DNA from 3 places in the Streptomyces sp. SS1-1 genome. Region 3 is predicted to be linked to each of the others. Evidence: riboswitches for the same ligand, from Rfam matches in the RefSeq annotation. Region 3 holds a riboswitch; each other region holds the start of a gene.
The links. Region 3 has a riboswitch for thiamine pyrophosphate ahead of thiO (glycine oxidase ThiO). Riboswitches for the same ligand answer to the same signal wherever they lie in the genome.
Positions count from the first base shown of each region.

Region 1 (9,682 bases), 3.3 Mb from region 3:
GAGGTGCGCGGTAGCCCAGTCGACGAGGTGGCCGGTGTAACCGCCGTCGGCCCAGACCCGTGACAGCTGCCGGAAGCAGCCCGTCGCCGCCGACAGCAGGGTCCGGGCGGCGTCCCGGTCGGTCGTGGACGCCGGCGTGACCTGCACGGACAGCAACAGTCCAAGGGTGTCGGTGAGCAGGTGCCGCTTGCGTCCATTGATCTTCTTCCCGGCGTCGAAGCCCCGCGAGGTGAGGGCGACGGTGGCGTCCGCCTTCACCGACTGCGAGTCGATGACCGCCGCACTCGGCTCCAGGTCACGGCCCTCAGCCCTGCGGACACACCCGCGCAGTCGGTCGTGCAGCTCGGCGATCAATCCCGCATCCCGCCAGCGGGCGAAGAAGGCATACACCCGCGGCCAGGGCGGGAAGTCCGAGGGCATTGCTCGCCATTTGATGCCGTTGTCGACGAGGTAGCGCACCGCGTCGATCATCTGCCGGTGGCAGTAGCCCTCCGGCCGCCCGCCCCGACCGGCCAGCCATCCAGGAACCGGGAGCAGATCCCGTACCAGAGCCCACTCGGCATCGCTCATGTCCGAGCCGTACCGGGGCAGGCGCTCCGGCCTGTCGGCCGCGTTCCCGAACCTGTGGGCGAGACAGTCACACCCAGGAGTGACCGGACTGGACCCGGCGACCGTGACCACGCGACACTTCGACAACAGGGCCTCTTGCTCCTCGCTGGACTCGACATCCGCGAGCTACCAAGAGGCCCTTCTCTCATGCCTCGCCACCAGCAATCTCACCCGATCCAGGCCCCTGTTCGAGGCCGACCGAGCACGCGAACGGATAGAGAACAGCCAGTTAGGCAGCCACTTTGGGGCGAGCCTCTAAGATCATGGCCCCAACGTCGTGCTTTAACGGGCAGGTCCACAGACTGCCCGACTCGCCGGAAGCTTACGGGGCCATGATCACTCGCCCCAAAGCAGCTCCAGCCCAAAGCCGTTCCACCGACCTTGGTGTTACCTTTCCCGCTTCCTAGCATCCAGCCGCCTACTAACCTCCTCAATGCCACGGCCTAGTGCAGAAGAGACTGAAGGCCAGTCGAACCCGCCGTCAGGATGGGGAGCGTCCTCCCAGCAAGTATCCAAGTAACCAAGGAAGTGACGCGCCCTATCAAGCCTATCCTCGATTGATCGAACGTCGGCGATTATTTCCCTGAAACCCTCATCAAGGATGGGCGTATCCACCACAACGGCATCTACGTAAACAAACTCGGTGATCAGCTTCCGTAAAATGTAAGCGCCCCTCTGCGTAATACGCAACCGAGTTGGCGCTTCCTCATCCGCCATGACGAAGTCGCACAGCTTTGCTCGCTCTGCACGCGAGAAAGCAGAACTAATCTGTAGATCGTGATATCCCAGCGACTGCAGGTATGAGAACACCTCGCTCTGCAGCGCATAGCCCATCTCGGAATGAGGGCTCTGAGAGGATCGCAGGCAATAATCCATCATGTGAGGCATAAGGAAATGCTCGGAGCTATTCAGTGAAATAACATCAAACATATTAGCAACGAACGAGTTATCTGGCGAGTAGTGTTCGTTGTCTCCGTAGATGACAGCCCGAAGGAATTCGTGAAGCGGGATAAAATAGGAGCCCTTCTTGATTTTGATCTCAAGAATTTTCCCGGTATCCACATGGCCGCTTCCAACGAAAATGGTCAACAGGTCAAGAGCGTCACGAACGTTGCCAGCACTAACGTTGTCGATACACTCCGCAAGGGACGGATTACGCTCGATGGAGTCAGCTATTACTTCAATATATTCGCGCAGCAGGTGGCTCTCGACGGAAACTCCCTCGCCCGAAAGTGAGAGTCCTCCATCGCGCAACTGATCCAGAGCGAATTCGAGACGCTTCTGTACTACCAGGTCGATACGAGGGGGTGAAATAGTGAAGACTCGGTTTTGATAAGCGCTAAGCGATCCTTGCCTTCTACTTTTGTTATAGGTGGAAGGGCGAAGCGTGACGAAGCAAGTGACCGGCCAGGTTTCGGCCATGCTCTGCGCGATAAGAAATACCTCTTCTTGAAAATCATCTTGACGCTGGTCAATGTTATCCAAGAAAATGACCACGGTTCTGCGCTCGCCCGTTGTCAGATGTTCGATCGCCTTTTTCAGGTGACCGCTCTTATTTGCGATTTTTGAGGCTAGGAGCTCCACTTCCTTCAGTCGATAGGCGTTCGGATCCGATTCGCGCAGGAACCCGTAGATACCCTCCCGAAGGGCCAGCAAGTCGCCGTGGTAAATGCCGCGCACAAAGGTATCGCTAGCAAGGTTAACTTGATGCTTCTCGCGAAGCTGTCGCTCGAAGGAGTCGAGTACGTAGTTCTGCAAGTCGGTACGCAAGGCAGGCTCTCTGCCGAAATCCACGTAGAGGACAATTCCCCGCTTCAACTCTTCACTTGCCTCTACCGCCACGAGATTCTTGATGAAGCTCGTTTTTCCGACCCCGACATCGCCGAGAAGGATCACGGGTCTTTTCGTCACGCTTTTCGCCAGTACGGCATTCAGTAGGTCTTTTGATACGCCTTTCTTGTCGCTTGCGGAGGTGACAGTCTTCTTCACTCCCTGCCCAGATGCCGCGTAGCGATTTTTCAGAATCTCCTTACTGATTAGGGCGTACTGAGACAGGGCGCCGCTGCTGCAGTAGCACTTCTCGATGAAATCATCTTTGAAGTCTTCGTCCTTGACGAGATCCTGCAGGAAGATCTCGCCTAGAGTCCTAAGTTCGTGTTCTAGTTCATTCCTCTTTTTAACCCCTGGATAGCGCAGAAGCCGACGGGATAGCTTCTCTGGAGGGGGTGGGAGCGTCTCGCTCGTGACTCGACTTTCCAGGTGTCTACGCTCGATCGCTGGGTAGGACAAGCAATTCCATAGAGTCTGGAAGTCGTCCTTCATCTCAGCAAGACTACGGAAAACAATCGCACGTCCCTGAGTCGGCGGAATGCCGTCGACTCGACTCCCGATGAACGCCACCAGTTGGCGTCCGTTGCAAACGACGGCTACGGGAATTCCTCGGCTAGTGCAGTATCCTCCCACTTGCTTTAGCGCGGCGTTCAGGTTTCCGTTACCTCGGGCCAGGGCAGGCAAAGAGACTTCTCTTGCCTTAGCGTCTAGGGGCAACTCGAAATAGGTGCCCTCCTTTTTCGCCTCGACAATCATCTGCCGCTTAGGTAGTCCGAGGACGTAGTCGGCATACAAGCCCTCGTGGCTCTCCTCCGGAGTGCATTGCTCTCTAGGCCACTGCAGGGCATCGAAGATGATTCGGTCGATTAGATGTAGACGAGTGGTTGCCTCATTTCGACTCCTCGACTTGTCGTCGGAGTCGACCAGATCTGAAATAACTTCGAACCCGATCTCATACTTCGACGCGGCCATGACCCGTCCCCCCTGCTGACCAAAGCTCAGGTGGGTCATGGTAGCCAGCACTGAGCGCTTCGCACCTGCATCAGGTTGAAATTACTTACGGCCTCGTCGCCCACCTCGGCAGTGCACACATGCTCTGCTCTGGTGCTGAGACGTGCCACACCGTGGGCTCCAGGGCTTGCTCTGGAGCGAACACACCAGCACTGTGACGTGTGGTGGTGTGACGGCAAGGGCGGTGAAAGGTCGGCAGCGCAGCAGGGCGTCGGCGTCCGCCGATCGCGCTGACCTGGTCAGACATGCCCACATCTTCTAAGCACCAGTCCCAGGGCCATGATCTACCGATGGATGAGTACGCGTGGCCTACGGGTCCTGAGGTGCCCGCCGCGGACTTGGTGCGGAGCAGTTGGGAGGCAACCGTCGCGGCCCTGCCTATAGAGGCCCGGGTCACCGGAGAGGTCATCGGTCGCCGGCCCTTCGGCGTCTTCATACGGATAGTCGGCGTGCCGCACGCCGTAGCGCTGGCGGAGATCACGGCCATGCCGCAGGGGATGGACCTCCCGGCCCTGGGCACCTTCGTCAGTGGGGCGGTCTACTGGCACACCGCACATAACCACCAGGTCAAGGTCCGGCTCGACGAGTGGCAGGCGGCCGACGAGTGATCGCTGCTGGGCCGTCCCTGGGCCGTGCGAGGTTGGCCGACGATGACAGACGGCACCCGTGGGTGACCGCCCCCACCCCGCTCCGGCCTGGGCATCCAGAGTTGATCTGCCACACTGGAAGGGTTATGCCTGCACCCGGAGAACTCACATTCGTCGCCCCGCGCGGAGCCAAGAAGCCGCCGCGGCATCTTGCCGATCTCACGCCCGGTGAGCGCAAGGACGCCGTCGCCGCGATCGGCGAGAAGCCGTTTCGTGCCAAGCAGCTCTCGCAGCACTACTTCGCGCGGTACGCGCACGATCCGGAGCAGTGGACCGACATCCCCGCCGGGTCCCGCGCCAAGCTGCGGGAGGAGCTGTTTCCCGAGCTGATGAGCGTCGTGCGGCATCTGTCGACCGACGAGGGGACCACGCGCAAGACGCTGTGGCGGCTGTTCGACGGGACGCTCGTGGAGTCCGTGCTGATGCGGTACCCGGACCGGGTCACCATGTGCATCAGTTCGCAGGCCGGGTGCGGGATGAACTGCCCCTTCTGCGCGACCGGCCAGGCCGGCCTCGACCGGAATCTGTCCACCGCCGAGATCGTCCATCAGATCGTCGACGGGATGCGGGCGCTCCGGGACGGGGAGGTTCCCGGGGGGCCGGCCCGGCTGTCCAACATCGTCTTCATGGGGATGGGTGAGCCGCTCGCCAACTACAAGCGTGTCGTCGGGGCCATCCGGCGGCTCACCGATCCGGAGCCGGACGGGCTGGGGCTCTCGCAGCGGGGGATCACCGTCTCGACCGTCGGGCTCGTGCCTGCCATTCACCGGTTCGCCGATGAGGGGTTCAAGTGCCGGCTCGCCATCTCGCTGCACGCCCCCGACGACGAGCTGCGCGACACCCTCGTCCCCGTGAACACGCGGTGGAAGGTGCGGGAGGTGCTGGACGCCGGGTGGGAGTACGCGGCCCGGTCCGGTCGCCGGCTGTCCATCGAGTACGCGCTCATCCGGGACATCAACGACCAGGCCTGGCGTGGTGACCGGCTCGGGCGGCTGCTCAAGGGCAAGCCCGTGCATGTGAATCTGATTCCGCTGAACCCGACGCCGGGATCGAAGTGGACCGCCTCGCGGCCCGAGGACGAGAAGGCGTTCGTCGAGGCCATCGCCGCGCACGGTGTGCCGGTGACGATCCGGGACACCCGTGGTCAGGAGATCGACGGGGCGTGTGGTCAGCTCGCCGCCACCGAGCGGTAGTCTGACCGGCGTCAACACATCTGCATATTCCGACAGGGGAGCGCCACAGCGCTGAGAGTGCGGCACCGGCCGCAGACCCTCCGAACCTGGCCCAGGTCATTCTGGGTAGGGAGATCGGTCATCACTCGAGCTGTTGCGCCCTGCCCGAGCCCCTCCCCGGGGCCACGGGCAGGGCCGCGTCTCTTCCTGGTCACTCCAGGAGGAATCAAGTGGGCATCACCAAGAAGGTCACGGTCCTGGCCGTTGGGCTGGGGCTCGTCACGCTGGCCGGCTGCGGGTCGTCCGACGGCTCCGGCGACGGCAGCGGCAGCGGCGGCGGTTCCCGGACCGTCACCCTCGTCAGCCACAACTCGTGGGCCGTGTCCAAGGACGTCCTCGCCGCCTTCGAGAAGCAGTCCGGCTACAAGGTCCGGGTCCTCAAGGACGGCGACGCCGGGCAGGCCGTCAACAAGGCCGTCCTGACCAAGGACAACCCCCAGGGCGACGTCTTCTTCGGCGTCGACAACACCCTGCTGTCCCGGGCCCTCGACAACGGCCTGTTCCAGTCGTACGAGGCCAAGGGCTCCGGCAAGGTCGCGCCTGAGTTCCGGGTCGACCAGGACAAGCACCGCGTCACCCCCGTCGACACCGGCGACGTCTGCGTCAACTACGACAAGGCGTACTTCAGCGAGCACAAGCTCACCCCGCCGACCTCGTTCGACGACCTGGTCAAGCCCGCGTACAAAGACCTCCTCGTCACCGAGAACGCCTCGACCTCCTCGCCCGGCCTGGGCTTCCTGCTCGGCACCGCCGCCAAGTACGGCGACGACGGTTGGCAGGACTACTGGAAGAAGCTGAAGGCCAACGGCGTCAAGGTCGTCGACGGCTGGGAGCAGGCGTACAACGAGGAGTTCTCCGGTTCCGCCGGCGGCAAGAAGGCCAAGGGTGACCGGCCGCTCGTCGTCTCGTACGCCTCCTCGCCGCCCGCCGAGGTGATCTACGCCGACCCGCGGCCCTCGGACGCGCCGACGGGGGTCGTGGAGGGCACCTGCTTCCGGCAGGTCGAGTACGCCGGTCTGCTCAGCAACGCCAAGAACGCCGAGGGCGGCAAGGCGCTGATCGACTTCCTGCTGTCCGAGACGTTCCAGGCCGACATGCCGATGAACATGTTCGTGTACCCGGTGCGCGAGGGCGCCCAGGTGCCGAAGGAGTTCACCGAGTACGGGCCGGCGGCGAAGAACCCCGAGACCATGGAGCCGGCGAAGATCGCCGCCCACCGTGACGACTGGGTCAAGTCGTGGACCTCGCTCGTCCTCAGGTAAAGGGGCGCCGTACGCGGGGCGCGGCGGCGCGGCTCGGTCTCGTGGCCGTGCCCGTCGCGTTCTTCGCGGTCTTCTTCGCCTACCCGGTCGCCGCGATCGTCGCGCGCGGCCTGCACGTCGACGGGGTGTGGCGGTTCGGGCGGCTGTGGGACGTGCTCGGGCAGTCCGACATCCGGCACGTGCTGTGGTTCACCACCTGGCAGGCCCTCGCCTCCACCGCGCTCACCCTGCTGATCGCGCTGCCCGGCGCCTATGTCTTCGCCCGCTTCGACTTCCCCGGCAAACAGGTCCTGCGGGCCGTGGTGACCGTGCCGTTCGTGCTGCCCACGGTCGTCGTCGGCACGGCGTTCCTCGCGCTCGTCGGCCGCGGCGGGCTGCTGGACGAACTGTGGGGCGTACGGCTGGACACCACCGTGTGGGCGATCCTGCTCGCGCACGTCTTCTTCAACTACGCCGTCGTCGTACGGACGGTGGGCGGTCTGTGGGCCCAGCTGGACCCCCGGCAGGAGGAGGCCGCCCGGATGCTCGGGGCGTCCCGCTGGACCGCCTGGCGGACCGTCACGCTGCCGGCGCTCGGGCCCGCCGTGGCCGCCGCCGCGCTCATGGTCTTCCTGTTCACCTTCACGTCCTTCGGCGTGGTCCAGATCCTCGGCGGTCCGGCCTTCTCCACCCTGGAGGTCGAGATCTACCGGCAGACCTCCGAGATCTTCGACCTGTCCACGGCCGCCGTGCTGACGATCGTGCAGTTCGCGGCTGTCGGCTCGATCCTCGCCGTGCACGCGTGGACCGTACGGCGGCGGGAGAGCACCCTGCGGCTCGTCGACGCGGCCCGGACGGCGCGGCGGCCGCGCGGGGCCGGGCAGTGGGCGCTGCTGGCCGGTGTCCTGGCCGTCATCGCCGTCCTTCTGCTGCTGCCGCTGGCCGTGCTGGTGCGGCGGTCGCTGGACGCACCCCGCTTCGGCTACTACCGGGCGCTCACCGAGTCCGACGGCGGGGTCTTCCTCGTCGCGCCGATCGAGGCGATCGGCAACTCCCTCCAGTACGCCGTCGTCGCCACCCTCATCGCCGTGCTGGTCGGCGGGCCGGCGGCGGCCGCGCTGAGCCGGCGGGACGCGGGCCGGTTCGTCCGGGGCTTCGACGCGCTGCTGATGCTGCCGCTCGGGGTGTCCGCGGTGACCGTCGGGTTCGGGTTCCTGATCTCCCTGGACGAGCCGCCGCTCGATCTGAGGAGCAGCTGGATCCTGGTGCCGCTCGCGCAGGCGCTGGTCGGGGTGCCCTTCGTCGTGCGGACGATGCTGCCCGTGCTGCGGGCCGTCGACGACCGGCTGCGGGAGGCCGCCGCGGTGCTCGGCGCCTCGCCCTGGCGGGTGTGGCGGGAGATCGACCTGCCGATGGTGCGCCGGGCGCTGCTGATCGCGGCCGGGTTCGCGTTCGCGGTGTCGCTCGGCGAGTTCGGCGCGACCGTGTTCATCGCGCGCCCCGACAACCCGACGCTGCCGGTCGCGGTGGCCCGGCTGCTGGGACGCGCGGGGGACCTCAACTACGGCCAGGCGATGGCCCTTTCGACGGTGCTGATGGTGGTGTGCGCGGTGGCGCTCCTGGTGCTGGAGCGGCTGCGCACCGACCGGACGGGGGAGTTCTAGATGCTGCTGAGCCTGACGGGCGCGACGGTCCGCTTCGGCGGGCGGGCGGTGCTCGACGCCGTCGACCTGGACGTCGCCGAGCACGAGATCGTGTGCGTGCTGGGGCCGAGCGGCAGCGGCAAGTCGACGCTGCTGCGGGCCGTGGCGGGGCTGCAGTCCCTGGACGCCGGCCGGGTGACGCTGGACGGGCGCGACCAGGCCGGGGTGCCCGCGCACCGGCGGGGTGTCGGCCTGATGTTCCAGGACCACCAGCTGTTCCCGCAGCGGGACGTCGGCGGCAACGTGGCGTTCGGCGCCCGGATGCACGGGGCGTCCCGGCGTGAACAGGCCGAGCGGGTGAGCGAGTTGCTGGAGCTGGTCGGGCTGCCGGGTGCCGCCGGGCGGGCCGTCGCCTCGCTGTCCGGCGGGGAGCAGCAGCGGGTGGCGCTGGCCCGTGCCCTCGCGCCCCGGCCGCGGCTGCTGATGCTGGACGAGCCGCTGGGGCAGCTCGACCGCTCGCTGCGGGAGCGCCTGGTGGTCGAACTGCGCGAGCTGTTCGGGAGGTTGGGCACCACCGTGCTGGCCGTCACCCACGACCAGGGGGAGGCGTTCGCGCTGGCCGACCGGGTGGTGGTGATGCGGGACGGCGGGATCGCGCAGACCGGGACGCCGCTCGAGGTGTGGCAGCGCCCGGCGGACGCGTTCGTGGCCCGCTTCCTCGGCTTCGACAACGTGGTCGAGGGCACGGTGGCCGGTGAGGCCGCGGACACCCCCTGGGGCAAGCTCCCGGTCGACGGGAACGCCGCACAGGGCATCCGGACCCTGCTCGTCCGGCCCGCCGGCGTGCGGCTCGTCGCGCCCGACGAGGGACTGCGCTGCACGGTCGCCGCGCGGACGTTCCGGGGCACGCACGTCGCCCTGCGGTTGCAGCCGGAGGACGCGCCGCGTCTGGAGGCGGCCTGCGCGCTGCGGGAGGCGCCGGAGGTCGGGGACGTGGTGGGCGTGGAGTTCGACGCGGCGGAAATCGTGGTGCTCGGCTGATCATCCGGACCGTAGGGTGCGGGCATGACGCTGCTCGCACATGATCGCTACTGCGACGAGATAGATCACCAGGTCGGTCTGCTGAGGGCGGTGGTGACCTCCGGTGCCGATCTGTCGGCCACCGTGCCGACCTGCCCCGACTGGTCGCTGGAGCAGCTCGTCCGGCACACGGGGGAGGCCCTGCGCTGGGTGGAGCTGATGGTGCGGACACGCGCCGCGGAGGAGATCCCGGAGGAGACCGTGCCGGGCGCCCAGGGGCCCGACGCGCAGGGCGACCCCGCCGCGCTCGACGCCTGGCTGGCGGAGACCGGCGACATGCTCGTCGGCACGCTGCGGGAGGCCGGTCCGGACACCGGCGTGTGGTCGTGGGCCGGGATCCCCACCTCCGGCTTCTGGGCCCGCCGCATGACGCACGAACTCACCGTCCA
Region 1 covers NZ_WBXN01000004.1:5,210,180-5,219,861, forward strand. Annotated here, with positions in the region: gene F8R89_RS25470 (IS5 family transposase) at 1-570, opposite strand, end outside; gene F8R89_RS25480 (hypothetical protein) at 997-3,411, opposite strand; gene F8R89_RS36860 (hypothetical protein) at 3,900-4,058, shown strand; gene rlmN (23S rRNA (adenine(2503)-C(2))-methyltransferase RlmN) at 4,184-5,290, shown strand; TPP riboswitch at 5,315-5,420, shown strand; gene F8R89_RS25495 (thiamine ABC transporter substrate binding subunit) at 5,500-6,591, shown strand; gene F8R89_RS25500 (ABC transporter permease) at 6,567-8,234, shown strand; gene F8R89_RS25505 (ABC transporter ATP-binding protein) at 8,235-9,254, shown strand; gene F8R89_RS25510 (maleylpyruvate isomerase family mycothiol-dependent enzyme) at 9,279-9,682, shown strand, end outside.
Region 1: linked by a shared signal. The riboswitch ahead of F8R89_RS25495 (thiamine ABC transporter substrate binding subunit) and the one ahead of thiO (glycine oxidase ThiO) in region 3 are both predicted to bind thiamine pyrophosphate.

Region 2 (9,682 bases), 1.7 Mb from region 3:
GTGGCCGGTGCCGGGCCCGTGACGGCCTGCCGGGGGCCCGCGGGCGCCGTACCGGGCTCGGGACGGTCGGCCGACACCACCAGCGCCGCCAGGGCCGTCGTCACCGGCACGGAGGCGACGAGGCCGATGGAACCCACCAGCGTGCGCACGATCTCCTCGGCCACCAACTCGCTGTTGGCGACCGTGCCGACGCCGCTCTGGGCGATGGAGAACAGCAGCAGCAGGGGCAGCGCGGCGCCCGCGTAGGCGAGGACGAGCGTGTTGACGACGGACGCGATGTGGTCGCGGCCGATGCGGATGCCCGCCCGGTACAGGCCGCGCCAGCCCATCGCCGGGTTGGCCTCGTGCAGCTCCCAGACGGCGGAGGTCTGGGTGACCGTCACGTCGTCGAGCACACCGAGCGAGCCGATGATGATCCCGGCCAGCAGCAGACCGCTCATGTCGATGGACGGGTACAGGCCGTGGATGAGGCCCGTGTTGTCGTCGGTGTTGCCGGTGAGCGCCGCCCAGTCCATGAACACCGAGCCGAGGACGCCGATCAGCAGGAGCGAGACCAGGGTGCCGAGGACCGCGACCGACGTGCGCGCCGAGAGGCCGTGGCACATGTAGAGCGCGATCAGCATGATGGCGCTCGCCCCCACCACCGCCACGACCAGCGGGTTCGAGCCCTGCAGGATCGCCGGCAGGATGAAGAAGTTGAGCAGCAGGAAGCTGATGGCCAGCGAGACCAGCGCCATGACGCCCCGCAGCCGTCCGACGAGTACGACGGCGACGGCGAAGATCCCGGCCAGCAAAGTGAGCGGGACGCGCCGGTTGACGTCGGCGACGGCGTACTGGAGGTCCTTGGGGGCGGACGGTTCGTAGGCGACCACGACCTCCTGGCCCTCGCTCAACTGCCGTGACTGGTCGGGCTGGACGATCTCCGTGAACGTACGGCCCTTGTCGTCCCCCGTGTCGACGCGGATGGTCGCCTTCTTGCAGGTGCCGCTCTCCTCCCGCCTGCCGGAGGAGCCCTGCGCGGCCGAGTCGCCCCCGGCCGGCGGAGCCCCGCCGGCGCCCACGTCCTTGCAGCTCAGCTCGACCACCTTGGTGACCGTGGCCTGATGGGTCTGCCGGTCGAAGCCGACACCGGTCCGCTCGTGCGCGGGGGCGCCGCCCGGCCAGAGCACGGCGAGGCCGACGACCACCGCCGCGGCGAACGGGATGAGGACGGCCGCGATGACCTTGCGCAGATGCCGGGAGACGGGAGCGGCCGGACCGTGGGAGTGGCTGTGGGAGTGCCCATGGCCGGGGCCGCGCTCGGGTCCGTGTCCGTGCCCGCCGTCGGGCCCGCCTCCTGGCGCCCCTGAACCCCGGTGCTCCGCAGGGTCGTTGTGCCGGTCGGGGTCGTCGCCCGGGCCGTGGCCGCGGCGCGGTTCGTGCGGCGGGTACGGAGGTTCATGCGTCGTGGTCACCGCCCGATCATCGCAAGAACGGTGGGGGCCCTCTGTTCACCGCGCCCGGACGGGCGCTAGCGTGGAGGCACCTTTGTACACGCGGGAGCTCGGAGCACCGGGCTGAGAGGGCGCTGACCTCCGTCCCAGCGATGTTTCACATGAAACATCGGCGGACGGACACCGCTGCGTCGACCGCCGAACCTGTTACCGGGTAATGCCGGCGTAGGGAGTAGGTCTCATGACCATCAAGGACGCGCGCACGCCTGCCTCGAACCAGGACGAATCGCCCCTGCCGGGCGAATCCTCCGCTGAGGCCGGGAAGTCCATCGGCTGGCACAAGGCGTATGTCGAGGGCTCACGCCCCGATCTGCGGGTGCCGGTCCGCCAGGTGCACCTCACCAACGGGCAGTCGGTCACGCTGTACGACACCTCGGGCCCGTACACCGATCCGGCCGCCGAGACCGACGTCCGCCGCGGGCTGCCCCCGCTGCGGGAGAACTGGATCATCGCCCGCGGGGACACCGAAGAGTACGCGGGCCGGCCGGTGCGGCCCGAGGACGACGGGATCAAGCACACCGCGCCGCGCGGAGGTCTGCGCAACCTCGACGCGGTGTTCCCGGGACGGCCGCGCCAGCCCCGGCGCAGCCGTGACGGACAGGCGGTGACGCAACTCGCGTACGCCCGCCGGGGGGAGATCACCCCCGAGATGGAGTTCGTGGCGATCCGGGAGAACGTCGACCCCGAGGTGGTCCGTGCGGAGATCGCCGCGGGGCGGGCGGTCCTGCCCGCCAACGTCAACCACCCGGAGATCGAGCCGATGATCATCGGCAAGCGGTTCCTGGTGAAGGTCAACGCCAACATCGGCAACTCGGCGGTGACGTCCTCCATCGAGGAGGAGGTCGAGAAGATGACCTGGGCGACCCGCTGGGGCGCCGACACGGTCATGGACCTCTCCACCGGCCGCAACATCCACACCACGCGCGAGTGGGTGCTGCGCAACTCGCCCGTGCCCATCGGCACGGTGCCGCTGTACCAGGCGCTGGAGAAGGTCGACGGCAAGGCCGAGGAACTGACCTGGGAGATCTACAAGGACACGGTCATCGAGCAGGCCGAGCAGGGCGTGGACTACATGACGGTCCATGCGGGCGTGCGCCTGCCGTACGTGCCGCTCACCGCGAACCGTAAGACGGGCATCGTCTCGCGGGGCGGCTCGATCATGGCCGCGTGGTGCCTGGCGCACCACAAGGAGAGCTTCCTGTACGAGAACTTCGAGGAGCTCTGCGAGATCCTCGCCGCCTACGACGTGACGTACTCGCTCGGCGACGGCCTGCGGCCGGGGTCGATCGCGGATGCCAACGACGAGGCGCAGTTCGCGGAGTTGAGGACGCTCGGGGAACTCAACACCATCGCCAAGCGGTTCGACGTCCAGACCATGATCGAGGGCCCGGGACACGTCCCGATGCACAAGATCAAGGAGAACATCGACCTCCAGCAGGAGATCTGCGAGGAGGCCCCGTTCTACACGCTGGGCCCGCTGACGACGGATGTCGCCCCGGCCTACGACCACATCACCTCGGGCATCGGCGCGGCGATGATCGCCTGGTGGGGCACGGCGATGCTCTGCTACGTGACGCCCAAGGAGCACCTGGGCCTGCCCAACCGTGACGACGTCAAGACCGGCGTCATCACCTACAAGATCGCCGCGCACGCCGCGGACCTCGCCAAGGGCCACCCGGGCGCCCAGGAGTGGGACGACGCCCTGTCCGACGCCCGCTTCGAGTTCCGCTGGGAGGACCAGTTCAACCTGGCGCTCGACCCGGACACGGCACGCGAGTTCCACGACGAGACCCTGCCGGCCGAGCCCGCGAAGACGGCCCACTTCTGCTCGATGTGCGGGCCGAAGTTCTGCTCGATGAAGATCTCCCAGGACATCCGCCGGCGCCACGGCGGCTCCCAGGACGAGATCGAGGAGGGCATGGCCCAGAAGTCCAAGGAGTTCGCGGCGGCGGGCAACAGGGTGTATCTGCCGATCGCGGACTGATCGTCCGAACTCCCGGTGTCCCTCGCGTACTTCGCGGGGGACACTGACTCCTGTGCGTGAACTGAAGAAGTGCGCCGTCATCGGGGGAATCGCGGCCGTCGTCGCCTTGACGGGCTGCAGCAGTGGCCAGGACCGGGCAGCGCCCTCCCCTCACACCGTGCCGCACCACGCCGAGGCCTCCACGGCCGGCGCGACGCCGTCGGAGCGTGCCGAGCGCGTGCCCGGGGAGACCGTGACCGAAGCCCCGGTCCTTCCCGGGGGAGAGGTCGTGGCTCAGGCCGTGAACGTCAGCGGCAACCGTGAGGTGGCCCTTCGCGGTGGCATCCAGGCCGGGACCCTGTCGATCCTCGTGAACTGCCAGGGCCGGGGCACGTTGACCGTCTCCGGGGAACCGGTCGGGATGAGCTTTCCCCTCGAATGCGTCGAGGGAGAAGTCAGCGGCACCCTCAACCAGTTGTCACAGAAGCGCGCCCGCGACCACGGCACCGTGCACGTGGCCGCCCCGTCCGGGGTCCGCTGGGCACTCACCGTGGGACGGTGACGCGAGGGGGCCAGCGGCCCGGGGCCGCGCCTCACTCCGGCTGGTGTTCCGGGCCTCCGAAGTCCGGGCTCGTGTAGTCCGGGCTCGAGAAGCGTGGGCGGTGGCCCCCGGCGGGGCCCTCGTCCGGGCTGCTGAACCCGGGGCGGCCGTAGCCGAGGTTCGGCATCCGGCCCGCCGGGGTCGACGGTGAGGTGGGGTGCAGGGCGGCGGCCGTGCCGGCGTCGGCGAGCGCGTCCCGCAGGAAGGGCAGGATGCCGCGTTCCAGCAGGGCCTCCCGCCAGGCGTCCCTGGCCAGGACCACTTCCTCGCTCAGCGCGCCGTAGGGCGTGCCGTCGAGGGCGGGCCGGTTGCGCAGGGCGGTCAGCAGGAGCCCGGCGCCGGCGACCAGGATGGCCGCCGCCGCGATGGCTCCGAAGACCCATCCGGTGGTGAGCATCGTCTGGGCGAAGGCCTGCTCGGGGTTGAACATCTTGAGGATGTATCCGACGAGCAGGAATATCGCTGCGGCGGTGCCGGCGAGGACGGGTGCCAGGACCGCGAGGACGGCGACGAGGCCGGGTCCCGCGGTCTCGGCGACCTCTCCCACGGTGGTGGCGAGTCCCATCGCGCCCCCGCCCGGCTCACCGGAGCCGGTCTCACGGGACGACGACGAAGAGCTGGACGGCGCCGGCTGGCGCAGTTCCTCACGGACCTTCACATAGTGCTGGTACTCGGTCGCCGCGGCGGCCGTGATGAGCGCGGTGGCGTTCAGCGCCATGGTGCGCAGTTGTTCGGGGTTGAGCCGCTGTCCGACAGCGGCCAGTTCCGGGCGGTGTGGGGCGGAGCGCAGCGCCTCGTCGAGGATCCGCTCGTAGTCCTGGCGGTCCTCGCTGAGCAGGTGCTGCGGAACGCTGTTCATGTGCATCCCCCGATGCTCCGTAGGGCTTGGGGCTCGCATGCCAACGAGCCGTCGGGCAGAAACGGAGGGGAGCCTGCTACGGATAAGCCGATGGTAGAGCGGTTCCGGCACACGGTGACAGGGGGTTTGCCAAAATTGGGCCCCGGTCCGCGCCTCCCTGCGCCCCCCGTGACCGGGGGACGCGTCACCGCCGAACGGTCAGATCTCCAGCGGAAGTTGCTGGACCAACAGCTTTCCGGCCATGGTCACGCCGCCGTCCATGGCGATCGCGAGGCCGTCCGCGTACACGTGCGGGCCCTCGACCAGCGGCCCGGAGTCGTCCTCGCCGTCCTCGGAGCCGACCTCGCCGAGCAGATACGGAATCGGGCTGTGGCCGTGAACGATCCGGGTGCCGCCGTACGTATCGAGCAGGGAGCGCACGGCCTGTGCGCCGCCCTCGTCACGGAAGGAGAACCGCTTGGTGAACTTGCGGAACAGGTCCCAGACCTCGTCGGCGTCGTTGCGCGTGAGCGTCTCGCGGACGGTGTCGTTGACCTCCTCGATGGACCGGCCGTAGTCGAGATAGGCGGTGGTGTCGGAGTGCACCAGCAGATGCCCGTCCACCTCCTCGACGGCGTCGAGCCGGGACATCCACTGCAGGTGGTGGTCCTGGAGGCGGTCCATGTCGGTCTTCTGCCCGCCGTTGAGCAGCCAGGCCGCCTGGAAGGTGGCGGTGCCCGCGCCCGAGTTGACGGGGGTGTCGCCGAACCGCTTGGCGCCGAGCAGCAGCAGCTCGTGGTTGCCCATGAGGGCCTTGCAGTAGCCGCCGGAGGCGGCGGCCTCCGCGGACAGCCGCATCACCAGGTCGATGACGCCGATGCCGTCGGGGCCGCGGTCGGTGAAGTCGCCGAGGAACCACAGCCGGGCGGTGCCCGCGCACCAGCTGCCGGCCGAGTCGATGAGGCCCTTCTCCTGGAGGGCGGCCGTCAGCTCGTCCAGGTAGCCGTGCACGTCACCGACGACGAACAGGGGCCCGGGGCCGTCGGTGGACTGCTGGACCGGGACGGAGACGGGCTCGACCTGCACCTGGACCGTGTCGCCGCGCTGGATGACCGGCAGGTCGCGCTCGGTGGGCGTGTAGCCCTCGGGGTACGGCTCCGGGTAGGTCTCGGCGGGAGGCGGCGGCGCCACGTCACCGGGGTGCGTGGCCTGGGCGTACGGACCGGTCTCGTGCACGTAAGCGGGCACCCGGAAGTCGCGCAACGTCGCCGTCCGCTCCACCTCGGGTCCCTGACCGGCCCCCTGAGTCATCAGACCCCTCCACCATCGCGCCGCAGCTGCACCGCTTCGGACTGCCTGGTCGCAGCGGCCCGCGGTGTCGTGCGCCCATCATAGGAATGCCGATCGCGCCATGTGATGACCCAGGGGTGGTGAATCGGAGCAGGACTCCCGTCCGGTGCGGCTTTCGCCCCGGTTGAGGGGGAAATCGCCCGCTCGACGACCGGCTCGTCACCCGCTCGACGACCACCCCGGACGCGCCCACGGACCTGTGTGCGACGCGCCCCGGGTCGGTGTCTACCGGTCCTCGGGGGACCTCGGCGGGCTGACCGTCGTACGCGGCGGGCGTCGCTGGGACGACGTGCGCACGATCAGCTCCGTCGGTATCACCTGCTGGACCGGCTGCTCCGAGTCGACCCCCTCGATGGCGTCGATGAGGAGCTGCACGACGGCCGTGCCGATGCGGCGCGGCTTGAGGGAGAGCGTGGTGATGGGCGGCTCGGTGTTCGCGTACACCGTGGATTCGCTGCAGCACACCAGAAGCAGGTCGTCCGGTACGCGCATGCCGTAGCGACGGGCGGCGGCGAGCAGATCCGTGCCGTTCGGGTCGAACAGGCCGTAGACCGCGTCGGGCCGGTCGGGCCGGGCGAGCAGTCGGTCGGCGGCGACGGCGCCCGCGCACGGGTCGTGCGCCGGGTAGGCCTCGTACACCGGGTCCTGGCCGACCCGCTCGCACCAGCGCAGATACGCGGTGGTCGACAGATGGGTGTACGTGTCGGTGGTGGTGCCGGTGAGCAGGCCGATACGGCGGGCACCGGCGTCGGCCAGGTGGTCGAGGATGCCGAGGACGGCGGCCTCGTGGTCGTTGTCGACCCAGGCGGTGACCGGCAGCGCGCCGGCCGGGCGCCCGTCGGAGACGACCGGCAGGCCCTGCCGCACCAGCTCGCTGACGACCGGGTCCTGGTCGGACGGGTCGATGACGACGGTGCCGTCGAGGGCGACGTTCGACCACACGTCGTGGCGCGAGGTCGCCGGGAGGATGACGAGGGCGTAGCCGCGGGCGAGCGCGGCCGAGGTCGCGGCCCGGGCCATCTCCGCGAAGTACGCGAACTCCGTGAAGGTGAAAGGTTCATCCCCGTACGTGGTCACCGTCAGGCCGATGAGGCCCGACTTGCCGGTACGGAGGGTGCGGGCGGCGGCCGACGGGCGGTAGCCCAGCCGGTCGGCGACCTCGCGGACATGGCGTCGGGTGGCGTCGGGGAGCCGGCCCTTGCCGTTGAGGGCGTCGGAGACGGTCGTGATGGAGACCCCGGCGGCGGCGGCCACGTCTCTGATACCCGCCCGGCTGGACCGGCCGCCCCGGCGAGAGGTTTCCGCGCGGCTCACCTGGTGCTTCCCTGCTGCTGTCATGGCGAGCCGATAGTAGGGCTCATCGGGTGGGGTAGTGCGGACGCATATGCACGCGTTGACAGACACGTTTCTGCATGGTCATCCGACGCCAATGCCCTTGGAAACCAAGAGAGTTGAACGATCCAATAGTAGGACGTGACGTGTCGGCGGGTGTGGGCCTGCCCCCTGCCCGATGTTTCGAAGAGGTCTCAACTCACCTGCACGAGGGATGCGCGCCACGGCGCGAGCTACCGGCGCATAGATATATGTGCGGCGCGCCCCTGCTTTCGTACGCCTTCGTACGACGATGCCCTGGATGGCGGCGGGATCGGGTGTGACGCGGTGGCCGGCAGCCGGACCGTCTCCCCTGTACGCATCGGAGCCGAATCCTCATAAGGTGAGGAGTATTGGAGCCGGCGGTGGTGATGGGCCGCCGGTGGTCGCGAGGAGGACTGCGGTGAGCGAGACGAGCCCCAAGCTGCGCGCCGAGCTGGAGGGGATCCCCACCTACAAGCCGGGCAAGCCCGCCGCGGCCGGTGGCCCGGTGGCCTACAAGCTGTCCTCCAACGAGAACCCCTATCCGCCGCTGCCCGGTGTGATGGAGACGGTGACGGCCAGCGCCGCGTCGTTCAACCGCTACCCGGACATGATGTGCACCGGGCTCATGAACGAGCTGTCCGAGCGCTTCGCCGTCCCGGCGTCGCACCTGGCCACGGGCACCGGCTCGGTCGGTGTCGCCCAGCAGCTCCTCCAGGCGACCTCGGGACCGGGCGACGAGGTCGTCTACGCCTGGCGGTCCTTCGAGGCGTACCCGATCATCACGCGGATCAGCGGCGCCACGCCGGTCCAGGTGCCGCTGACGCCGGGCGATGTGCACGACCTGGACGCGATGGCCGACGCGATCACCGACCGCACCCGGCTGGTCTTCGTGTGCAACCCGAACAACCCGACCGGCACGGTCGTGAGGCGGGCCGAGCTCGAGCGGTTCCTCGACCGGGTGCCCCGCGACGTCCTGGTGGTGCTGGACGAGGCGTACCGCGAGTTCATCCGCGACCCCGAGGTCCCGGACGGCGTGGAGATCTACCGCGAGCGCCCGAACGTCTGCGTCCTGCGGACCTTCTCCAAGGCGTACGGCCTCGCCGGTCTGCGCGTCGGTTTCGCCATCGCCCATGAGCCGGTCGCGGCGGCCCTGCGCAAGACGGCGGTCCCGTTCGGCGTCAGCCAGATCGCGCAGGAGGCGGCGATCGCCTCGCTGCGCGCGGAGGACGAGCTGATCGGCCGTGTGGGCTCGCTGGTGTGCGAGCGCAACCGCGTCGTCGAGGGGCTGCGCGGGCAGGGCTGGACGGTGCCCGAGACCCAGGCCAACTTCGTGTGGCTGCGGCTGGGGGAGCGCACGGTCGACTTCGCTCAGGCGTGCGAGCAGGCGGGCGTGGTGGTCCGGCCGTTCCCGGGCGAGGGTGTGCGGGTGACGGTCGGCGAGGCCGAGGCGAACGACATCTTCCTGAAGGTGGCGGAAGGCTTCCGCAAGGAGAAGTAGCAGGCCGGGGGCCTGGCCGGGAACAGATCCTGGCCGGGCCCCCTGGGTTGACCGCGGGTAACAGGACCCCCCTACGGAAGGGAACACGCGTGCTGCATAATGGCTTGTGAATGTGAACGCTTTCACAAGCGTAGGTAAGGAGCGGCGACGTGAACCTGGCTCTGGCGCCGGAGACGCTGGCGCGATGGCAGTTCGGCATCACCACCGTCTACCACTTCCTCTTCGTCCCGCTGACGATCTCGCTGGCCGCTCTGACGGCCGGACTGCAGACCGCATGGGTGCGCACGGAGAACGAAAAGTACCTCAGGGCGACGAAGTTCTGGGGCAAGCTCTTCCTGATCAACATCGCGATGGGCGTCGTCACGGGCATCGTGCAGGAGTTCCAGTTCGGCATGAACTGGTCCGACTACTCCCGCTTCGTCGGTGACGTCTTCGGCGCCCCCCTCGCGTTCGAGGCCCTGATCGCCTTCTTCTTCGAGTCCACCTTCATCGGGCTGTGGATCTTCGGCTGGGACAAGCTGCCGAAGAAGATCCACCTGGCCTGTATATGGATGGTCTCGATCGGCACGATCCTGTCGGCGTA
Region 2 covers NZ_WBXN01000004.1:3,603,469-3,613,150, reverse strand. Annotated here, with positions in the region: gene F8R89_RS17800 (YibE/F family protein) at 1-1,454, opposite strand, end outside; TPP riboswitch at 1,526-1,682, shown strand; gene thiC (phosphomethylpyrimidine synthase ThiC) at 1,675-3,477, shown strand; gene F8R89_RS36770 (hypothetical protein) at 3,530-4,018, shown strand; gene F8R89_RS17785 (hypothetical protein) at 4,050-4,922, opposite strand; gene F8R89_RS17780 (metallophosphoesterase) at 5,115-6,206, opposite strand; gene F8R89_RS17775 (LacI family DNA-binding transcriptional regulator) at 6,471-7,583, opposite strand; gene hisC (histidinol-phosphate transaminase) at 8,020-9,099, shown strand; gene F8R89_RS17765 (cytochrome ubiquinol oxidase subunit I) at 9,249-9,682, shown strand, end outside.
Region 2: linked by a shared signal. The riboswitch ahead of thiC (phosphomethylpyrimidine synthase ThiC) and the one ahead of thiO (glycine oxidase ThiO) in region 3 are both predicted to bind thiamine pyrophosphate.

Region 3 (9,682 bases):
TCGGGGTCGCCCTGCATCGCACGGGCTCCTTCCACGCGGGGGACTGGCAGGATGCGGCGCATGATTCCACCGGACGCGAAGATCGTCCAGTAAGTCTTCACTTAGTAAGTAAGTTCAGGCTTAGTCGGTTTTGTACGGTTCGGTGGGGGGTGTGGTCGGGTGCACCGTCCCGGGTCTGTCAGGATGGAGGCATGGGTCAGCCGGTGGAGCGCGAAGGTGGGGCAGCAGCACACTCCGAGCTCCCGCCGGGGCAGCGCATCCAGCGCGGGTGGCCCGTCACGCACTACGGCCCGGTGCCCAAGTTCCGTCCCGAACGCTGGGACTTCCGGGTCTTCGGCGCCACCGCCGACGGCGAGAAGCACAGCTGGACCCACGAGGAGTTCACGGCCCTGCCGTACACCAGCCTCGTCGCCGACCTGCACTGCGTGACGAAGTTCAGCATGCTGGGCGCCGAGTGGGGCGGCATCCCGGCGCGCACGATCCTCGAGATCGCGCCGCCCGCGGCGGCCGTTACCCATGTCATGGTGTGGGCCGAGTACGGCTTCAGCTCCAACCTGCGGCTGGCCGACTTCGCCTCCGAGCGCGCGATCTTCGCCACCCACCGGGACGGCGAGCTGCTGACCGCCGAGCACGGCTTCCCGCTGCGGCTGGTCGTCCCCCATCTGTACGCCTGGAAGGGGCCCAAGTGGGTCCGCGGCGTGGAGTACATGACCGCCGATCGGCGCGGCTTCTGGGAGGAGCGCGGCTACCACAACATCGGCGACCCGTGGCGCGAGCAGCGCTACTCCTACCAGGAGGAGCCCGGGGACGGCCCAGGGCTCTGACTCCTGGCGTGGACGGGCCCAGTGGCACCGGGCCGTCAGTGGTACTGGTGCACCACCGCGTGCCCCCGGCCGCGGCCGATCATCCACTTGTTCACCGGAGTGGTGAGGACGAAGGCGACGGCCAGCGCGATCGCCAGCACCCACCAGAACAGCGGGTCGCCGAGCCCGGCGTCCATCGCGCCCGGCCACAGTACGACCACGCCGTTGTCGACCAGCTCCATCACCGCGATGGACAGGGTGTCCGCCGCCAGCGCCACCTTCACGGCGGCGCCCAGCCCGAGGCCGGCCTTCACGACGCCGCGCAGGGTGAGCGTGTAGCCGAACAGGAAGGCGAGCGCGACCGCCAGGACCAGGGTCACCACGGTGCCCCAGCCGAGCGCGGTGCCGATCACCATGCCCAGCACCTCGCCGATGGCGCACCCGGTGAGGCAGTGCAGGGTGGCCCGGACGGCGGTCTCCCACCCACCGCCGGCGGTCATGCCCTCGTGATGGTGATGACCGTGTGACGCGTGCGCTTCGTGTTCCATGACGCCCCCTGACGCGTGGTTCCGTCTCTCGCTCCACCGGAACCACATACCCCCTGGGGGTATTCCCCATCCGGGTCAGCCGTCGCGGAGTTTCTTCAGCCGCTCCACGTCCGCCGCGTGCCCTTCCTTGCCGCCGGGCGTCTCGATGATCAGCGGGACGCCCGCCGTCGCCGGGTGGGTCATCAGCGCGCGGAACGGGTCCTCGCCGATGTGCCCCGCGCCGATGTTCTCGTGCCGGTCCTTGTGCGCGCCGACGACGTCCTTGGAGTCGTTGGCGTGGATCAGCTTCAGCCGGCCCTCACCGACCGTGTCCACCAGCAGGTCCAGGGTCTGGTGCATCCCGGAGGGGCCGGTGAGGTCGTGGCCGGCCGCGTAGATGTGACAGGTGTCCAGGCAGACGCCGAGCATCGGATGGGCGTCCAGGGCCTCGAAGTACGGCCCGAAGTCCCAGGTCCGCGAGCACAGCGAGGAGCCCTGCCCGGCGGTGGACTCCAGCAGCAGGAACGGGTCGTCGTCGTGGGTCAGCTCGTCCAGCAGCGGCAGCAGGTGCTCGCGGACCTGCCGCAGGGCCACCGAGCGGTCCCTGCCGCCGGTCGCGCTGCCCGTGTGCACGACCACGCCGAGCGCCCCGATCTCCCGGCCGCGCCGCAGCGAGTGCCGCAGCGACTCCACGGACCGCTCGACGGTCGCCTCGGTGTGCGAGCCGAAGTTGATCAGGTAGGGGGCGTGCACGTACGCCGGTATCTCCTCGGCGGCGCAGGCCGCGCGGAACTCCTCGTCCTGGCGCGGGTTGCCGGGCGGGGTCGCCCAGCCGCGGGGGTTGGCGACGAAGACCTGGACCGTCTCGGCCTTCAGGTCGCGGGCGTAGGAGAGACCGACGGAGCTGAGGCCGCCGGCCACCGGGACATGACCGCCGACGGGGTTGCGGGAGGGGCCGGGGAGGGGGGTGCCGGAGGGGCGGGGGAGGGGGGTGCCGGACTGCTTGCTTCTCACCCGTCCAGGGTGTCATGCGGCGGGAACGGCCCGGTCACCCGGCCGTCCCGCCGCCCGATCAGCGGCCTCACCTGATCGTGATGGTGATCGTCGACCCCTTCGGCGCCTTGTCGCCGCCCTTCACGGACTGCTTCTTGACCGTGTCCCCGAACAGGCCGAGCAGCCCGCGGTTTTCGTCGACCTCGAAGCCGGCGGCCTGCAGCTGGTCCTTGGCGTCGTCGACGCTGTCACCGACCACGTCCGGGACCTCGATCATCTCGGGGCCCTTGGAGAGGGTCAGCGTCACGGTGTCGCCCTCGGCCGCCTGCGCGCCCTCGCCGGGCGACTGCCGGGCGACGCGGCCCGCGTCGAACTCGGAGTTGACCCGGGCGGGTGCGATCTTGACCTTCAGACCGGCCTCCTGGAGCTCGGCCCGCGCGTCCTCCACACTCTCGCCGGTGACGTCCGGGATGTCGACCGGGCTGCCCTTGCTGACGGTGAGCGCGACCGCGGCACCCGAGCGGACGGTGGAGCCGTCGCCGGGGGACGAGGAGATCACGGAGCCGCGCGCGACCTCGTCGTCGAACTCGCGCGTCACCATGCCCGGCTCCAGGCCGCGCTCCTTCAGCGCGGCCCGCGCCTCGGCGAGCGGGCGGTCCCGCAGGTCGGGCACCTTCACCGTCTTCGGGCCGAGGGAGACGACCAGGTCCACGGCGTCGTTCTGCCGGATGCGGGCGCCCGGCTTCGGGTCCGTGCTGACGACCGTGCCGCGGTCGAAGGTGTCGCTGTACGCGCGCCGCACCTTGCCGACGTCGAGCCCGTCCTGCTCCAGCCGGTCCCGGGCCTGCGCCTCGGTCTTCGACAGCAGCGGCGGCACCTCGGTGAACTGGCCGGAGTTGATGTACCAGATGCCCCCGCCCAGGCCCAGGGCCAGCAGCACGGCGGCCACCACGACCAGCGGGCTGCGCGGCCGGCGCGGGCCCCGCGCGCGGGGCGGCCCGGTGGGCGGGGGCGGCGGCATCTCCAGCCGGCTGGTGCGGTGCACGGGCTCGTCCCCGTCGACCGGCAGCGGCCGGGCCACGGTCAGCCCGCGCGGGATCACGCTCGTGCGGTCGTCGGCGTTGTCATGCCCGTCGGACAGGGCCTGCGGGGGCATCGCGTCCAGTTGCTCGTCGGTGAGCGCCGCGCGCGCCACACGGGCCTGCGCGAGCAGGGCCACGGCGTCGTACGGACGGACCTCCGGGGTGCGGGCGGTGGCGGAGGCGACCAGCTCGTCGAGCTCGTAGGCCAGGCCCGGCACCACCGCGGAGGGCGGCGGGACGTCGTCGTGCAGATGCTTGTAGAGCACCACGGCGGGGGAGTCCCCGTCATGCGGCTTCTCGCCGGTCAGCATCTCGTACAGGACGACACCGCACGCGTACACGTCGACACGGGCGTCGGCCGCGCCCGGCTGCTCCATCTGCTCGGGCGCGAGGTACGAGACGGTGCCGAGGACGGCCCCGGTGGTGCTGGTCACGGTGTCCACCGAGCGCACCAGGCCGAAGTCGGCGACCTTGACCCGGCCGTCGTCCCCTATCAGGACGTTCTCCGGCTTCATGTCCCGGTGCACGAAGCCCGCGCGGTGGGCGGCGCCGAGCGCGGCGAGCACCGGCTCCAGGATGTCGAGCGCGGCCCGCGGCTGGAGCGCCCCGCGCTCGCGCAGGACGTCCCGCAGGGTGCAGCCCGCGATGTACTCCATCGCGAGATAGACGTACGACCCGTCGGTGCCCTGGTCGAAGACCTGGACCACGTTCGGATGGGCCAGCCGGGCGACGGACTTCGCCTCCCGGATGAACCGCTCGACGAACGCCCCGTCCGCCGCCAGCGCCGGATGCATCACCTTGAGCGCGAGCACGCGGTCGAGGCGGGTGTCCAGGGCCCGGTAGACCGTGGCCATCCCGCCGACCGCGATCCGCGCGTCCACGCGATAGCGGCCGTCGAGCACCTGCCCGACCAGAGGGTCCTGAAGGGTCGTATCCACGCAGGTGAGTGTACGAGCCGTCACCGACACCCCGTCCGGTCCGGCCGGGATCGGGGCGGGACTGCGACCGTCCTGTGACGGACGACTCAGCCTCCGGATGCCTTCATCGAACGTACGTTCAGAAAGCCGGCCGTTCCGGATCCAGCCGGGCCAGGCCGTCCACCGGGGAGGACGCCTCGGCGAAGTGCCTCCGGGGGATCCGGCCCGCCCGGCGCGCCAGCCGGCCCGCCTCGACCGCGTGCCGCATCGCGTCGGCCATCAGCACCGGCTCCTGGGCCCGCGTCACCGCCGAGGCGAGCATCACGCCCGCACAGCCCAGCTCCATCGCGAAGGCCGCGTCCGAGGCCGTCCCGGCCCCCGCGTCCAGGATCACCGGCACGCGCGCGTGCTCCACGATCAGCTGGAAGTTGTGCGGGTTGCGGATGCCGAGCCCGGAGCCGATGGGGGAGCCCAGCGGCATGATCGCCGCGCACCCGGCGTCCTCCAGCTTCCGCGCCAGTACCGGATCGTCGTTGGTGTACGGCAGCACCGTGAACCCGTCGTCCACCAGCGTCTCCGCCGCGTCCAGCAGTTCGACCGGGTCCGGCAGCAGGGTCCGCTCGTCGGCGATGACCTCCAGCTTGACCAGGTCCGTGCCGAGCGCCTCGCGCGCGAGGCGGGCCGTCAGCACCGCCTCGCCCGCCGTGAAGCACCCCGCGGTGTTCGGCAGCACCCGGATGCCGAGCCGGTCGAGGACGGAGAGGACCGAGCCGTGCACCGACGGGTCCACCCGCCGCATCGCGACGGTCGTCAGCTCCGTCCCGGACGCCACCAGCGCCCGCTCCAGGACGTCCAGGCTGGGCGCCCCGCCCGTGCCCATGATCAGCCGGGAGCCGAGGGACAGGTCCCCGAGGAGGAGAGGGTCGTCGGCCATGGGTCAGCCTCCTTGGACGGCGGTCAGGACCTCGACGCGGTCGCCCTCGCGCAGCGGCGTCGACGGCCACTGCGCGCGCGGGACGACGGTCTCGTTGAGGGCGGCGGCCACCCCGGAGGGGGCCGCCGTGAGCAGCCGGACGGCGGCGTCGAGCGCGGTGCCGGGGTCGACACGGCGCCGCTCCCCGTTGAGCGAGATGTTCATGCCGGCTGCTCCTGGGGGACGGCGGCGAACCGCAGCGGAGTGAAGTCGCGGGCCGCGTCCGGCAGTTCACCGGTGGCCAGGACATGCGCGAGGACGTCGCCGGTGACCGGCGCCAGCAGCACGCCGTTGCGGTGGTGACCGGTGGCCAGCAGCAGCCCGTCGAGGGCGGTCGGGCCGAGCAGCGGCGCGTTGTCGGGGGAGGCCGGGCGCAGGCCCGCCCGGGTCTCGGTCAGCGGCAGCTCGGTGATGCCGGGCACCAGCTCGTGGGCGTCGCGCAGCAGCTCGTACACGCCGCCCGCGGTCACCGTCGTGTCCCAGCCCAGCTCCTCGCTCGTCGCCCCGACGACCAGCTCCCCGCTCTCGCGCGGCACCAGGTACACCTGGCTGCCCCGGACCATCGCGCGCACGGTACGGCTCAGGAACGGCGCGAGGCCCCTCGGCACGGTCAGCCGCAGCACCTGCCCCTTCACGGGCCGCACGGGCGGCCGTACGTCGTCCGGGACGCCCGCGAGCCGGCCGCTCAGGCTGCCCGCCGCGAGGACCACCCGGTCCGCGCGCAGCGCCGTGCCGTCCGTGGTGGTGACCCCCGCCGCCCGGTCCGCCGTGAGGTCCAGGCGCTCGGCCCAGGCCCGGTGGAAGGTCACACCGGCGCGCTCGCACGCCTCCAGCAGCGCCCCGGCCAGCCGCCGGGGGTCGATCTGGTGGTCGCCGTCCACCCGCAGCCCGCCGCGCACACCGGGCGCGAGCATCGGCTCCAGACGCCGGCATTCCCGGCCGGTCAGCCACGCGGAGTCCAGCCCCGAACGGGTCTGCAGGGCGTGCAGCTCCCGCAGGTGGGCGCGGTCGTCCGCGTCCAGGGCGACGGCGAGCGTGCCGCAGCGGCGATAGCCGAGGGCGTGCCCGGTGAGGTCGGTCAGCTCGGCCGCGAAGTCCGGGTAGCGGCGGGCCGATTCGAGGGTGAGCCCCAGCAGCGTCTGCTCGCCGTAGTGGAGTTCGGTGACGGCGGCCAGCATCCCGGCCGCCACCTGGGCGGCCCCGCCGCCCGGCTCCGGGTCCACCACGGACGTGGCGAACCCGCGTTGCGCGGCCCGCCACGCCGTGACCAGGCCGATGATCCCGCCCCCGACGACGAGGACGTCTGACGTACGTGAGGACATGGGCGTCCAGCCCCTCCCTTCGCCGGCATGACCCGGATCAGGTTCGTACGGTCGGAGGCCGCCAGCCTCCCTCTCAGCCCGGTGCGTCCGGGCTCCCGCGAGTGCTCTACGGTGGCCACCCTAGCCCGCAGCCCCAGGTATCGGTAAGGGAGCCTCCCCGCATGGCCCGCTCGCTCGACGGTCTCGTCCTCGCCCCCGTCGCCGACCAGGCGCCGGGGCAGGTGGGGACGCGCACCCGGTTCACCTACCACGAGCGGGACGGCGTGGTCTGGGCCGAGTACACCGGCGGCGACGTCGTGCGCGGGCACCTTGTCGGCACCCGGGACGGCGACCGGCTGGACTTCCGGTACGTGCAGCTCAAGCGGGACGGCACGACCTCCTCGGGCCACTGCGTGTCCACGGTGGGCGAACTCCCCGACGGGCGCGTGCGCCTGACGGAGACCTGGGAGTGGGAGTCGCAGGCGGGCAGCGGCACCAGTGTCGTCGAGCAGGTGCCCGCGTCCTGACGGCGGTACGGCGGAGAAGGCGCCGGGCGTACAACCGTCGGAGATCCGCGAGGGTCCAACCGGAGAAGGGCCGTTCCCCCGGAAGGCGCCGTCCGCCTCCCGCGTCCCAGCAGAGGATGTCTCCATGCCGACACTCCCGTACCACCGCCGCGCCTCCCGTGCCGTCGCCGGCGCCCTCGGCGCCGCCGGCCTGATCGTGCTGGCCGCGGCTCCCGCCGCCTTCGGCGAGGAAGCCGAACCCGACCTGGTCCTCGGAGGCGTCGAGCCGGTCCATGGGCTGCGGCCGGGGGACACGTTCGACCTGCCGGTCACCGTGGCGAACAAGGGCACCGTGACCGCCGAGAAGGCGTGGGTCTCCTACTCCGTCACCCGGGGGCTCGATTTCGTGGACGTCCCCTCCAACTGCCGTGTGCAGCACGTCAGGTCCTACGACGAGATGCCCGAGTACTGGACCGCGACGTGCGCGTACGACCAGCCGGTGGAGCCGGGCGCCGTCCTCACGCCCGAGAAGCCTCTCCGGGTCAAGGCACTGGACCGCGCCTACAACGACAGGCTGCGGCTGCGGATCGGGTACGGGTCCGCCCCGTCGGACGACGAGAACGGGGAGCCGTCGGAGCAGGGGACCGCGCCGGCCGTGGGACTGGTCGAGGGGCCGGCCGGGGGCGCGGGTTCCGCGCAGTACGTCCGCGTGCCGGTCACCACCGTCAACACGGCCGACCAGCAGGTGACGGGTACCGCGTTGAGCGGGAAGGTCGGCGACACGGTGACGATGAAGGTGGCGTTCGCCAACGCCGGGCCCGCCTGGCTCCTGGAGGAGGACGGGGTGTCGGGCGTCCAGATCCTGATCAGGCTTCCCGCCGGAACCTCGGTCGTCAAGCGCGACTACTACTGCCACGACAAGGGCGGGACGTATCACTGCCCCTCGCACTTCGGTCTGAACATGGAGGAGGACGCCCACCTGGCCTACACGTTCAAGCTGAGGATCGACAAGCGGATCGCCGGCGCCAAGGGCTCGATCGCGCTGAGCCCCGAACACCGCTCGTTCGACCCCGACAGGTCCAACGACAAGGCCGACATCACGCTGGACGTGACGGGCGGAGGGACGACCGGCTCGACGGGTGGCTCGACAGGCGGCTCGGCGGGTGGCACGGCCGGCGGGTCGACGTCGACCGGTGGCGCCGGAACCACGGGGGGCGGCGAACTGGCGGACACCGGCTCCTCGACGCTGCCCCTCACGGGCGTGGCCGCCGCGGTGGTGGTCGCGGGTGCGGGCACGCTCGCCGTCGCGCGCCGCGGGCGGGGCCGGAACCCGAGCTGACGACGAGTGTCTATGGTGATCGGGTGAGCGAGCCAACCACCCAGTCACCGCGGTCCGTGGTCGTCGCCGGCGCCGGCATGGCCGGTGTGCAGACGGCGGTCGCCCTGCGGGAGAAGGGCTTCGCCGGGACGATCACCCTGATCGGCGCCGAGGCCCACCAGCCCTACGACCGCCCGCCCCTGTCCAAGGCCGTGCTGCTCGGCACGGCCGAGGGCTCCGCGTTCGACGTCGACTTCGAGGCGCTCGGCGTCGAACTCCGCCTCGGCTGCGAGGTGCTGGGCGTCCGCACCGCCGACCGCGTCCTGGACACCGAGACCGGGCCCGTCCCGTACGACGTGCTGGTCCTCGCCACCGGTGCCGAACCCCTGCGGCTGCCCGGCACCGAGGGCGTCCCCGGCGTGCACCTGCTGCGCACCCTGGACGACGCCGAACGGCTGCGCCCGGTGCTCGCCCGGCAGCACGACGTCGTGGTCGTCGGCGCCGGCTGGATCGGCGCCGAGTTCACCACCGCCGCCCGCGAGGCCGGCTGCGCGGTCACCGTCGTGGAGGCCGCCGAACGGCCGCTCGCGGGCGCCCTGCCCGCCGAGGTCGCCGCGCCGATGGCCGCCTGGTACGCGGACAGCGGTGCCGTCCTGCGCACCGGCACGCGCGTGGAGCGCGTCGAGGCCGGAGCGGTCGTCCTGGACGACGGCACGCGCGTGCCCGCCGGCGCCGTCGTCGTCGGCATCGGGGCCCGGCCCGCCACCGCCTGGCTCACCGGCTCGGACATCGCGCTCGGCGCGCACGGCGAGGTGCTGGCCGACGACCGGCTGCGCACCTCGGCGCCGGACGTGTACGCGGTCGGCGACTGCGCCTCCTTCCCCTCCGGGCGCTACGGCGAGCGGCTGCTGGTCCACCACTGGGACAACGCCCTCCAGGGGCCGCGCACGGTCGCCGCCGGCATCCTCGGCGAGACCACCGCGCGCTACGACCCCGTGCCCTACTTCTGGTCCGAGCAGTTCGGCCGGTTCGTGCAGTACGCCGGACACCACCCGGGCGCCGACACCCTGCTGTGGCGCGGCGACCCGGCGGGCCCCGCCTGGTCGGTGTGCTGGCTGCGGGAAGGGCGGCTGGCCGCCCTCCTGGCGGTGGGCCGGCCCCGGGACCTCGCCCAGGGACGGCGGCTGATCGAGGCGGGCACACCGATGGACGCCTCGCTGCTGGCCGACCCCGCGCGGCCCCTGAAGGCGGCGACGGCGTGA
Region 3 covers NZ_WBXN01000004.1:1,892,261-1,901,942, reverse strand. Annotated here, with positions in the region: gene bfr (bacterioferritin) at 1-17, opposite strand, end outside; gene F8R89_RS09850 (sulfite oxidase-like oxidoreductase) at 192-824, shown strand; gene F8R89_RS09845 (DUF4396 domain-containing protein) at 860-1,351, opposite strand; gene F8R89_RS09840 (deoxyribonuclease IV) at 1,427-2,344, opposite strand; gene pknB (Stk1 family PASTA domain-containing Ser/Thr kinase) at 2,412-4,343, opposite strand; gene F8R89_RS09830 (thiazole synthase) at 4,462-5,256, opposite strand; gene thiS (sulfur carrier protein ThiS) at 5,260-5,460, opposite strand; gene thiO (glycine oxidase ThiO) at 5,457-6,617, opposite strand; TPP riboswitch at 6,615-6,726, opposite strand; gene F8R89_RS09815 (hypothetical protein) at 6,779-7,123, shown strand; gene F8R89_RS09810 (hypothetical protein) at 7,248-8,441, shown strand; gene F8R89_RS09805 (NAD(P)/FAD-dependent oxidoreductase) at 8,498-9,682, shown strand.